DNA from 3 places in the Glutamicibacter sp. FR1 genome. Region 3 is predicted to be linked to each of the others. Evidence: riboswitches for the same ligand, from Rfam matches in the RefSeq annotation. Region 3 holds a riboswitch; each other region holds the start of a gene.
The links. Region 3 has a riboswitch for S-adenosylmethionine ahead of ACLQ8T_RS01325 (ABC transporter ATP-binding protein). Riboswitches for the same ligand answer to the same signal wherever they lie in the genome.

Region 1 (3,960 bases), 310 kb from region 3:
CCCACCAGCTGATGCTGCGCAGCTTGTCCTGCGTCGCAGTTGGTTCGCCTGTCTTCACGCCTCTCCCATCGCCAATCGTTCCGAGCGCCCGGAACAACGCATCGTTCCTAGAATACGCGGTTGCCCACCCCGCCAGCGAACACGCAGCCGCATCGCGCCGAGCGTGCCGCCGCAGCGGGCGCAGGGGTTGGGCTCAGGAAAGGATCAGCGTCCAGGTCACCACGGCCGGCTCATCGGAAGGGTTCTGCCAGCTATGCGGCTCGCGGCCCGGGAAGGTTACGGTATCGCCCGCCTCAAGCTCCAATCGCTGGTCGGGCAGGATCAGGATGAATTCTCCGGCGATCACGTGCAGCACTTCCAGCTCGCAATCCATCGAATACAGTTCCGCTTCGCCAGTGCCCCTCGGCGCAATCTCGGCGCGGATCATCTGCAGCCGCTTTTCGCTGCGCGGGGTCACCAGCTGCTCGGTGATCCCGTCGCCGCCCAGTGAAACCCGCGGCGCCTGGTCCAGGCGCACCAGTTTCGTTTCCGGGACTTCGAAAAGCGTGCCGACCTCGATGCCCAGCACCTCGCACAGGCGCAGCAGCGTCGCCACCGAGGGGCTGGTCAGGTCGCGTTCCACACGCGAGAGAAAGCCCTTGGTCAGCCCGGAGAGCTCTGCGACCTGGTCAATGGTCATGCGCTGGGTCTGCCGCACCCCGCGCAGCCGCGCACCGATGTTGATCGCAGCACCGGTTGGTTCAACTGGCAAGGTTTTCATCGTTTGGCTCCATCAACGTCGTGTCCGGCAGCGGCATCCGCGGCGACTTCACCGCCTGCGGGGCAAGTTTACCAATGGTAAACACGCGGTGTCCCCTACCGCGGGCCGGCCGCGATCATTAGACTCTGTCCATGGACAGCACCAAGGACAAGCTCTGCGGGTACCTGAATGAGGCGCGCGAGAATGCGATCTTCAAGGCCGAGGGCCTGGCCGAGCAGCTGGCACGCACCCCGCTCACCCCTACCGGCACCCACATCCTGGGCGTGCTGCACCATCTGGCGATCAACGAATACGAGTATTTCGGCACCTGCCTGCGGCGCGAGGCCAACGACGCCTATGTCCGCGAGTTCATCTCCCCGCATGATCCCGACGCTGATTTCCTTCCGCCCGCCCAGATGGACGGGCTGCAGCTGATAGACCTGTACCGCAAGGCCATCGCCTTCGCGGACGAGGGCATCGCCGCCTTGTACCTGGATTCTGCAGTGCACGTCCCGTGGTGGGGGCCGGCGGGGCATACCACCTTGGACCATCTGCTCATCCATGCGCTGGCCGAGACCTCCCGGCATGCAGGGCAGCTGGATATCATCCGCGAACAGCTCGACGGCCGCGCCGGCTGGACCGCGACGCTGGATTTGCTGACCGGCTACACCGCGGCGCAGTGGGCTGAACACCGCCAGAAGCTGCAGCAGCTGGCCGATTCCCTGGCCCCGGAGAACTGACCGGAAGTCATATTACGCAGTACGGCTTCATCTGGCGCCGCATGCGGCGGTACGCTCAGAATTGTTGCTTCACGAGACGCGGCGCCAAGCTCCGACTGGCCGCGCACCAACCCCAAGTTCATGGGTGGTTCGGATGAGGAAGCGGTCCGCGCATCAATTGGTGCACGGGCAAGAGCTCGCCAGAGAGTTAATATCCGTGGCCATCCCAATCCTTCCCATCATCGACCGCCAGACCGGCCAGGTGCAGTTCACCGCTGAGGGCCGCTGGTGCACCCGCTACGTTGCGGACCCGCTCAGGCTCGAACGCCTCATCACCCGCTGCTCCCGCCGTCCGGCCTTCGACCCGGACACCTCCGAATTGCTGCTGGTGGTGCCGGAAGCAGGGAATCCGGCAGGCAGGCGCCATGCATTTAGCCTTGCCAAATTCCCAAGTCCAGGGGCGCTGGCTAAAGTGGAAAGCTGAGCCGATCCACGGGTTTCCATGGGAAACTCCACGTTCAAGGAGAGCCTTTTCGAGATGCCACAGCACCCAAGCGCCGAACCGACCAAAGCGCAGATCCAGCGATGGCGCAAGTATCTCGCCGATGAAGTCGCCGAGGGCGCCATCTACCGGGCCCTGGCGGAAAAGAAGACCGGGCAGGAACGGCAAATCCTGCTGGGCCTGGCCGAAGCCGAAGCACGCCACGAATCCCACTGGCGCACGCTGCTCGGCGAGCATGCCAAGGAAGTCCGACCGTCGCTGCGCCGCACCATGCTGCGCTTCCTCGCCCTGCACTTCGGGTCGGTGTTCGTGCTGGCCATGGCCCAGCGCTCCGAGAGCAGCTCCCCCTACCGCAATGACAAGGACGCCACCGCGCAGATGGCTGCCGACGAGCAGGTCCACGAGGAAGTCGTCCGGGCCCTGGCCACAGCAGGACGCGCACGGCTGTCGGGCAACTTCCGCGCCGCGGTCTTCGGCGCCAACGACGGGCTGGTATCCAACCTGGCATTGATCATGGGCATCGGCGCCACCGGCGTTTCTTCGACCTTCGTGCTGTTCTCCGGCATTGCCGGCTTGCTGGCCGGAGCGCTGTCCATGGCGGCCGGCGAATACGTTTCGGTGCGTTCCCAACGCGAGCTGCTGACCGCCTCGCGGCCCACCCAGGTCACGCTGACCGCGGCCCCGAACCTGGATCTGGACGCCAACGAGCTGGTGCTGATCTACAAGGCCCGCGGCATGAGCGACGAGGACGCCGAGCACCGGGCCGCCGAACGCATGGGCCTGTTCACCTGCGACTGCAACCCTGATTTCTCGCTGAACCCGGAAGGCCGCGGCGACGAGCTCGAGAAGGAGCACCAGGAGCTGGGCTCGGCCACCGGGGCGGCCGCCACCTCATTCCTGCTCTTCGCTTCCGGCGCGGTGGTGCCGATCCTGCCTTACATGTTGGGCCTCTCCGGCCTGGCCGCGATCATCGTGTCGGTGGTGCTGGTGGGCATCGCCCTGATGATCACCGGCGGCATCGTGGGCCTGCTCTCCGGAGCCTCCCCGTTCAAGCGCGGCTTGCGCCAGCTGGCCATCGGCTGGGGCGCTGCGGCCGTCACCTACTGCCTGGGCCTGATCTTCGACGTCAGCGTCAGCTAATACTCCGCTTGGCATCGAAAATGCCGGGACAGCTTCGGCTGTCCCGGCATTTTCGATGCCCCGGACTAGTTGTCCTTTGCCGGCCGGGTGCGCCGCCGCAGGGTTTCCATGGACTGGATGAACGCCAGTGCTTCCTCGACGGTGTCCACCAGGGCGATCTTCTGCTCCATCACGCGTTCCTTGGCCAGGGCCTGGAGCAGCGGCCACGCCGGAAGGTCATTTCTCCAGTAGTCGCGGCCGACCAGCACCATTGGCACCACGCGGGCACCGGTGGCGTAGTAGTTCTCGCAGGCATCCTGGAAGATTTCCTGGACCGTGCCGGCAGCCCCGGGCAGCACGACCAGCCCGCCGTTGGACTGCTCCAGCAGGATCGCCTCGCGAATGGAATTGGTGAAGAACTTGGCGATCTGGGTGGCAAACAGATTCGGCGGCTCATGGCCGTAGAACCAGGTCGGCACGCCCAGCGACTGCCGCTGGCTGGGGAAACGCTCCTTCACCATCAGGGCGGTTCTCGCCCAGCCGGTGCGATGGTGGATCGCATCTGGCGCTTCGGCGAGCATCTGCAAGGCCGTCGCAATGTCATCTGCCCCATAGTCGGACAGCCACGCACCGGCATTGGCCGCTTCCATGGCTCCTGGCCCTCCCCCGGTGGCCACCGCGTAGCCAGCACGGGTAATCATGCGCCCGAGCTCCAAGGCCTGCGCGTACTGCGTGGTGCCCCGGTTCATCGCATGCCCGCCCATCACCCCGATGATCGGAGTGTCCTTGAACGTTCCCTCATATACCGCCGAGACCAGCGCCTGGCCAATGTGGTGATCGTGCAGGGTCCTGGCCAGCGCACTGTGATCGCTGTCGGCATT
Region 2 (3,960 bases), 630 kb from region 3:
TCCCAGCTGCTTGGCCAGCCGCGCTTCGAGGCGCACCGAGTCCTTGACGGTGACGAAAGGGAATCTGGAGCCGTAGGGCAGGCCCTGCTCGTCCAAGGACGAGGGGCCGGTGGATCCATTGCAACCACCCACCATGTTGATGGACACGACAAAGTACTCGTTGGTGTCAACCGTGGCGCCGGGGCCAACGAAGCCTTCCCACCAGCCGGCGCTGTGCGAATCGCCTTGGGCGACGTGGGCGTCACCGGTGAGTGCATGCATCACCAGCACCGCGTTGGAGCCATCAGCTGCTAGCTTCCCCCACGTCTCGTAGGCCAGCACCACGTCGGGAAGGTATCCACCGAATTCAAAGTGGTACTCCCCCACGGAGCTACGGCGCAAAATGCCGTCTTGTCCGCCAGCGAGCTCTTCGGCGCGCAGAGTATCTTCAGTAGTCACAATGGATGGCATGCCTAGAGGGTTTCCTGCAATTCCTTGTTTTCAAGGGCCGCAACAGCTTCGAAGCCCAGCTCAAGATCGGCCAGGATGTCCTTGATGTTTTCCAGCCCGACGCTCAGCCGCACCAGTCCCGGGCTCACACCGGCGGCAATCTGCTCCGCTTCGGAGAGCTGGGCGTGGGTGGTGGAGGCCGGATGGATGACCAGCGAGCGCACGTCGCCGATGTTCGCGACGTTGGAGTGCAAGACCAGTGCGTCCACGAAAGCCTGTCCGGCTTCCGCGCCGCCCTCCAGCTCGAAAGCGATGATCGAGCCAGCGCCGTGATCGCTGTACTTCTGCGCGCGCTCATGCCACGGAGAGGACTGCAGTCCGGCGTAGGCGACCTTCTGCACTTCCTCGCGGGCTTCGAGCCAGTTGGCAACTTCCACTGCGTTCTGGCCGTGGCGCTCAATGCGCAGCGACAGGGTTTCCAGGCCTTGGGCGATCAAGAACGCGTTGAACGGCGCCACTGATGAACCCAGATCGCGCAGCAGCTGCACGCGTGCCTTGAGGATGTAGGCCAGATTCGCGCCGAGGATGCCGTTGACGCCCAGGTCGCGGGCGAAGACCAAGCCGTTGTAGGACTCGTCCGGGGTGTTAAATACCGGGAAGCGTTCGGCGTCCTTGGCGAAGTCGAAGTTGCCCGAGTCCACGATGACCCCGGCGATGGCGTTGCCGTGGCCGCCAAGGAACTTGGTGGCCGAATGGATCACGATATCGGCGCCCCACTCGATGGGGCGGATCAGGTATGGCGTGGCCAGGGTGTTGTCCACCAGCAGCGGCACGCCGGCTTCGTGGGCGATCTCCGAGATGCCCTCGATATCCAGCACGTCCTGCCGAGGATTGGAGATGCTTTCGCCGAAGAAGGCCTTGGTGTTCGGGCGCACCGCGGCACGCCATTCGTCCAGGTTGTCCGGGTCGGAGACGAAGCTGACTTCGATGCCCAAGCGCTTGAGCGTGTGCTTGAGCAGGTTCTGGGTTCCGCCGTACAGGCTCGGGCTGGCTACCAGATGGTCGCCGGCTTCGGCCAGGTTCAGGATGGCGAAGGTGGTGGCGGCCTGTCCCGAGGACAGCAGCAGCGCGCCAACGCCGCCTTCCAGATCAGCGATGCGGGTTTCCACGGCGTCGGTGGTCGGGTTGCCGATACGGGTGTAGATCGGTTCCAGTTCCTGCAACGCGAAACGGGCAGCGGCACTCTCTGCGCTCGGGAAGACAAAGGAAGTGGTTTGGAAAATCGGGAGAGCTCGCGCTCCGGTCGTCGGATCCGGGGTCTGGCCGGAATGGATCTGACGGGTTTCAAATGACCAGTTGTTGCTCATGGTTTCCTCCAAATAGCGTTTCATGACTATGGGGGTACGCCGCTGAAAAGACACCGACAGGAAGCACCGTATCGAAACGACTTCCAGGGGGTAACCCGCGCTTGTCCTTGATGCCTTGTGCGTTCAAGGGCCAGGTCTTCACCCGGGGCACCCCACCGCGGTTGGAGGGTTGCCGCCCAGTAAGCCGGGGCTTGTTACTGGGACTCATGACCTGCTATCAGTTTGCCCGAAAACCGAAGATCTTTGCAACGCAGTGGACCGGCATTGGACTCAATCGGTCATATTTCGCGAATTCCGCAGATTTTCCGCAGAGTATTCGATAACATCAGCGCACTTAGGGGAGCCTAAGTAGAGACTCGCATCACATGTTGCCATGATGGGCACATGATGAGGCTAGATCACGTAAGTTATGCTTGCGGCCCGGACGGGCTGCTGCCAACCGCTGAAAGAATCTCCGAGTCCCTGGGACTGGAATTCGTCAAGGGCGGCGTGCATCCACGATTCGGAACACGCAATGTCATCTTCCCGCTCAAGCATGGCCAGTACCTGGAAGTGGTTGAAGTCCTGAACCACCCGGCCAGCGACAAGGCTCCCTTCGGCCAGGCCGTTCGCGCCCGCTCGGACCTCGGCGGTGGCTGGATGGGCTGGTGCGTCTCGGTGGAGGATCTATCCAGCGCCGAAGACCGCCTGGGCCGCAAGTCAGTGCCTGGCAACCGCAAGTTCCCTGATGGCCGCGAACTGACCTGGCAGCAAATTGGCATCAAGGGCCTGATCGCCGACCCGCAGTGCCCATACCTAATCTCATGGGATGACGGTACTGAGGATCTGCATCCGTCCAAGTCGCTTGAACCGGTTGGTGCCATCAGCGAGATAGCCATCGCCGGTTCGCGCGAACGGGTGCTGGATTGGCTCGGCCAGCCGCAGAACGTCAATTTGGGAGCTGTCACCATGCAATATGAAGCTCCGAATGGCACTCCGGGCATCATGTCGGTAACCTTTGAAACCGAGTCCGGCACCGTGGTGCTGTAGGAAACTCGGAAACGAACGCAGGTAGGCGGGGACAATGGCGTCCCCACCTACCTTTTTCGTTAATGGCGTTTCAGTCGCTGGCGCAGGCCTTCGGGCACTACTGGCCGATTCCGATGGCAGGCCCAATCAGCGCGTAGCCGACGAAGCCGATAGCATCGAGCAGGAAGTGGGCGATGACCAGCGGCATCACCCGGCCGTACTTCTGGTACACCCAGCCGAAGACGATGCCCATGAGCATATTGCCGATCATCGGCCCCACGCCCTGGTAGAGGTGGTAACTGCCGCGGAGCACTGCAGAACCGATAATGGTGCTCCACAGTCCCAGCTTCAGCTTCTTGGCATAGGTGAACAGGAAGCCGAGCATCAGCACTTCTTCGAGCACTGCATGGCGTACAGCCGACAGCAGCAGCACGGGGACGCTCCACCAATAATCACCGAGATTGGCTGCTGACAGTGCTGTGGTGACGCCCAGTGCCCGTCCGGCAGCATAGACGCCCAGCGTCCCGATGCCCATGGCCAGGAACAGCCCCGCCCCGAGCATCGTGTCCTTGCCCGGACGTCGCATGTCGAAGCCGATGTCACGGATGGTTCGGCCGGTCGTGCGCTTCATCAGATAGAGTGCCAGCACCACGGGCACCAGCGCGAAGACAATGTCCAGAAGCTGGTAGGTGAAATCAAAGAACTCGCGTGTGCTCAGCGGGTTGTTCAGCGATGTCGTCTGATCACGCAACGGTGCCCTGGTGACTTTATCCGCAAAGCTCAGCAGCGAGTAGACCGCGCTCTGCCCCAAGGACAGGGCGAGAACCAAAATGATCTCGAACCTGAGGGTTCTGCGGGTTGCCGTCGGCTCAATTTGTTCAGCGTTCACGTTCTCGATCATAGGCCGATCTGGCTGTGCGCGTACTGAGTAGCCACGTGGCAAACCTGCGATAGCCTGAAGGTGAGACCACCAGCGAGCTGAACGAGAAGGGTACGAATGAGTCGTCCTGCCACCAGTGGAGAACTGCAAATCGCCCGCCAGCTCTGCCCCGATCTTTCGTGGGAAGATGCGGCCGTGAATGAAGGCGGACAATTCCACAAGGTGGTCATTGGCAATCCGCAGGCGGTGATTCGCATGGCGCGCACGCCAGCGGCG
Region 3 (3,960 bases):
CCTTGTAGATCGCCGGGTTGTGCGTGGCGATGGTGCGCGCATTGCGCCAGTGCCGGTCAAGGTTGCAGCCGCTCCTGGTGGACGAGGCCCCCAGCCCGTCGAAGAGCTTGCTCGTTACGCCGATGGCCAGCGGCTGCACCACGGTTTGCGCACGGTTGGCTGCCAGCTCGCAGACCGCGTAGCGTTCCTCGTCGTTCAGTCCCGGATCGCCCAGGGCCGCCTCGACTTCAAGCACCGCGCCGATCACCACCGAGTCGGCGGCGGAGGATTCCGCGGACACCTCCCCCACCAGCTGCAGGACCTGGGGTTCCTGGTATACCGGCACCCCGGTTCCGGTGGTGAAGATGCGGGTGCGTGCCTGCACCGCGCTGCGCAGGTCGTTCAGCGCGGCGCGGGCGATGCCTGCCTGCACGGACATGAGCACCAGCTGGAAGATCGCCGCTTCGGAGTCATTGCGCTGCTGCGGCATGAAGCAGTCCACCGGGACCTGATGGAATTCGGTGGTACCGGTTCCGGTCAGTCCCTGGCCGAATCCGTCCCAGTCATCGAGGATCTTGACGCCGCTGCGCTGGGTGGACACCACCGCGATCTGGCGTCCGGCAAGCTCAGGGTGGGCCACCGCAACAGTGGTCCAGTCGGCAAAGATGGTGCCGGTGCAGTAGTACTTCTCGCCGTCGACTACCCAGCGCCCGTCCACGAAGCTGGCCTTCGTATTCAAGGTGCCCAGGGCGTTGCCGCCGCGCTCGGTGTAGGCGTTGCCGACAATCTGCCCGGCCGCGATGCGGGCCACCCACTTCTTGCGCAGCGCCTCGTCTTCCAGTGCCAGCACATTCTCGACAAAAGCGATATGCGCGCGCCACAGCTGGCCTACATGGGAGTCGGCCTCGGAGAGCTCGATGAGCAGGCGGAAGACATCCACCAGCCGCGCACCGTAGCCGCCGTCGGCCACGGGAAGGCGCAGCGCGCCGAAGCGCTCGCGGTTCAGTAGGCCTACCTGCTCGAAGGGAAGCACGCGGTTCAGGTCGCGGTCCTTGGCGGTCGCGGCGATCTGGGCGAAGACCGGGCGGAAGATTTCGGCCAGCCGGTCGTACTGCTCATCCGCGCCGGGACCGGGAGTGATCTTCAGCAGCTGCCGCGTGGGCAGCTGCTCCTCGAACTCGTCCAGTTCCAGAGCGCTGGCTTGCGAAGGATCGCTGAGCTGGTTGAAGTCCAGCCCTGGGGCATTCGGTGATTCGCCAATAGGCATCAGGGTTCTCAATTCTTTCCATCGGTCCTGGCAGTAGCACCGTCCCGCTCTTCGGGTGGTTGCTGCGGCGTCGTGGAGCCAGATCTCTCAGCCGCTCTGGATGGGTCGTGATTCATTTGTAACGGTAATAATCCGGCGCTTCCAAGCCGCGAAGTCATATTTCGCCTCAGATTTGGAAGGGCCTATGCTCAAATCCCACAGCCTAATCCCCGTCCCATCGAAGATGAGTTGCAAGGATAGGCCTGCTGTCGATCAAACCGGCCCTAGGTAAAATAAATAACGAAATTTCTGGGCAATGTGACGCACGTATCGAAGATTTTTTCATGTTACGCAAGATTTGCGTCCAAATCGTTCAACTCGCTGTAATAGAGGGGTAACCATCCCGAGCGGCCGAGAGATCTGGCTCTTTGACGCCGCAGCAACCACCTTCGGAGCTCCACCTCCGCAGGCCGGTGCTACCGCCAGGACCGATGGAGATTGATATGGCTCTTACCATTGCAGCGCCCGAGGCAACTTCAACCACCTCAACCGCACTGGACGTCCAATTCAGCAACGTGTCGCGGACCTTCACCACAAAGAAGGAAAGCCGTACCGTGCTGGCCGACATCAACTTGCACATTCCAGCCGGCCAAGTCGTCGCGATCCTGGGCGCCAGCGGCTGCGGAAAATCCACGCTGCTGCGTTCGGTCTCCGGGTTGGACCACCCCTCCACCGGTGACATCCGCACAGGCACCCACGAGGTCAACGGCATCAACGAGCTATGTGCCGTTGCTTTCCAGGAACCACGGCTGCTTCCGTGGCGATCGGTGCGCGAGAACATTGCGCTGGGTCTGGCTCCAGGAACCGAAAAGGCCTCTGGCGACGCGCTGATTGATGAGCTGATCGAGCTGACCGGGCTGAGCCATGCAGCCAGCCTGCGCCCGCGGGAGATTTCCGGCGGCATGGCCCAGCGTGTTTCGCTGGCTCGCGCGCTGGCCCGCCGCCCGGGCGTATTGCTTCTCGATGAGCCCTTCGGCGCACTCGATGCCCTGACCCGCCTGAAGATGCAGGATTTGCTGCTCTCAATTCACGCATCATTCCCCACCACGGTACTCATGGTGACCCATGACGTGGACGAGGCTTTGACCTTGGCTGACCGCGTTATCGTCTTGGGACGCAGCACCGGGAACGGCGCGGCTGGTGTCATCGAAGACCTAGCGATCTCCGCCGGGCAACCACGCCGGCACACGGACGAGAAGTTCGTTGCCGATCGCCTGCACCTGCTGCGCCTGCTCGGCGTCGATCCAACCAACCATTAGTCCAGGGAACGCATTGGATCCACGGCGATCCTTACTCTTTGCCCTATCATCCATCCGCTTGCACGCATAATTCTAGGATTCTCCATGCTCTTGAACCGCTTCTCCCGCCGCACCGCTCTGTCCGCCGCCGCTTTGCTCATGGGCGCAGTTGCCCTGACCGGCTGCGCTGGCGAAAACGCTACTGCCGACTCCGGTGATCAGACCTTGTCCATCGACTTTGCCACGTACAACCCGCTGAGCCTGGTGCTCAAGGAAAAGGGGTGGCTGGATGCGGCCGCCAAGGAACAGGGCGTTGACGTCGAGTGGATCCAGTCCGCAGGTTCCAACAAGGCCAATGAGGCGCTTCGCGCCGGTGCGATTGACGTCGGTTCCACCGCCGGTTCAGCAGCGTTGCTGAACCGTTCCAACGGTGCACCAATCAAGACCGTCGCCCTGTACTCCCAGCCGGAATGGGCAGCCCTGGTAGTGGACAAGGATTCAAAGATCGAATCCGTTGAAGACCTGGCAGGGAAGACCGTGGCGGCCACCAAGGGCACCGATCCATACTTCTTCCTGCTCCAGGCTCTGGACACCGCGGGACTGAGCGAAGATGACATCAAGCTGCAGAACCTGCAGCATGCCGATGGCCGCACCGCACTGGTCAACGGTTCGGTCGATGCCTGGAGCGGACTGGATCCAATCATGGCAGCCGCCGAAGAAGACGGCGCGCAGCTGGTTTACCGGAATCTGGACTTCAACACCTACGGTGCGCTGAACGCTCGCGAAGACTTCATCGAGCAGAGCCCCGAACTGGCCCAGCTCGTGGTCGACGCCTATGAGAAGGCTCGCGATTGGGCGGCCGAAAACCCTGGGGAAACCGCTGAGATCCTTGCCGACGTTGCAGGGCTCGAACCAGAAGTTGCCAAGACCGTGATCGAGGAACGCTCCAATCTGGACGTTCCAGCGGTTCCCGACGCCAAATTCACCGGAGTGCTGAGCAACATTGGCCCCACCCTGGTCGCCAGCGGCGATGTTTCCAAGCAGGAATCCGTAGATGAAGCACTAGCAACCCTCGTTGACGACCAGTTTGCCCTCAAGGCAGATGCAACGAAGATCTCCGGAGAGTAAACAGCGATGAGCACCGCAAACGCGGCTGATACCCGCGAAAATCCGACACCTGCCAAGCACAAGGCAGACATCGCCGCAACGATCCTGCGCGCACCTAAATGGTTGCTTGCGCTGATCCTGCCTCTGGCCACCGTGGCTGTCTGGCAATTCGTCACGGTGAGCGGCATCGTTGCCCCGTGGACGCTGCCGACTCCAGGCTCGGTCGTTGCCGCCGCCTTTGAGCTCCTCGAAGATGGCGATCTTGGTAAGCACATAGGCATTTCCACCCAGCGTGTACTGCTGGGCTTCGCCTTCGGTTCCCTGCTCGGC

Region 1: it holds a riboswitch for S-adenosylmethionine, as region 3 does, so the genes downstream of both, ACLQ8T_RS02750 (hypothetical protein) here and ACLQ8T_RS01325 (ABC transporter ATP-binding protein) in region 3, are expected to answer to the same signal.
Region 2: it holds a riboswitch for S-adenosylmethionine, as region 3 does, so the genes downstream of both, ACLQ8T_RS04240 (bifunctional o-acetylhomoserine/o-acetylserine sulfhydrylase) here and ACLQ8T_RS01325 (ABC transporter ATP-binding protein) in region 3, are expected to answer to the same signal.

What each region holds. Positions count from the first base shown of each region.
Region 1 covers NZ_CP178602.1:563,402-567,361, reverse strand. Annotated here, with positions in the region: gene ACLQ8T_RS02765 (hypothetical protein) at 1-58, opposite strand, end outside; gene ACLQ8T_RS02760 (cupin domain-containing protein) at 194-760, opposite strand; gene ACLQ8T_RS02755 (DinB family protein) at 892-1,479, shown strand; SAM riboswitch class IV at 1,547-1,660, shown strand; gene ACLQ8T_RS02750 (hypothetical protein) at 1,676-1,942, shown strand; gene ACLQ8T_RS02745 (VIT1/CCC1 transporter family protein) at 1,997-3,100, shown strand; gene ACLQ8T_RS02740 (LOG family protein) at 3,166-3,960, opposite strand, start outside.
Region 2 covers NZ_CP178602.1:890,952-894,911, reverse strand. Annotated here, with positions in the region: gene metX (homoserine O-acetyltransferase MetX) at 1-450, opposite strand, end outside; gene ACLQ8T_RS04240 (bifunctional o-acetylhomoserine/o-acetylserine sulfhydrylase) at 453-1,796, opposite strand; SAM riboswitch class IV at 1,889-2,008, opposite strand; gene ACLQ8T_RS04235 (VOC family protein) at 2,181-2,825, shown strand; gene ACLQ8T_RS04230 (CPBP family intramembrane glutamic endopeptidase) at 2,923-3,705, opposite strand; gene ACLQ8T_RS04225 (phosphotransferase family protein) at 3,802-3,960, shown strand, end outside.
Region 3 covers NZ_CP178602.1:256,018-259,977, reverse strand. Annotated here, with positions in the region: gene ACLQ8T_RS01330 (acyl-CoA dehydrogenase family protein) at 1-1,246, opposite strand, end outside; SAM riboswitch class I at 1,262-1,353, opposite strand; SAM riboswitch class I at 1,621-1,723, shown strand; gene ACLQ8T_RS01325 (ABC transporter ATP-binding protein) at 1,729-2,544, shown strand; gene ACLQ8T_RS01320 (aliphatic sulfonate ABC transporter substrate-binding protein) at 2,629-3,651, shown strand; gene ACLQ8T_RS01315 (ABC transporter permease) at 3,658-3,960, shown strand, end outside.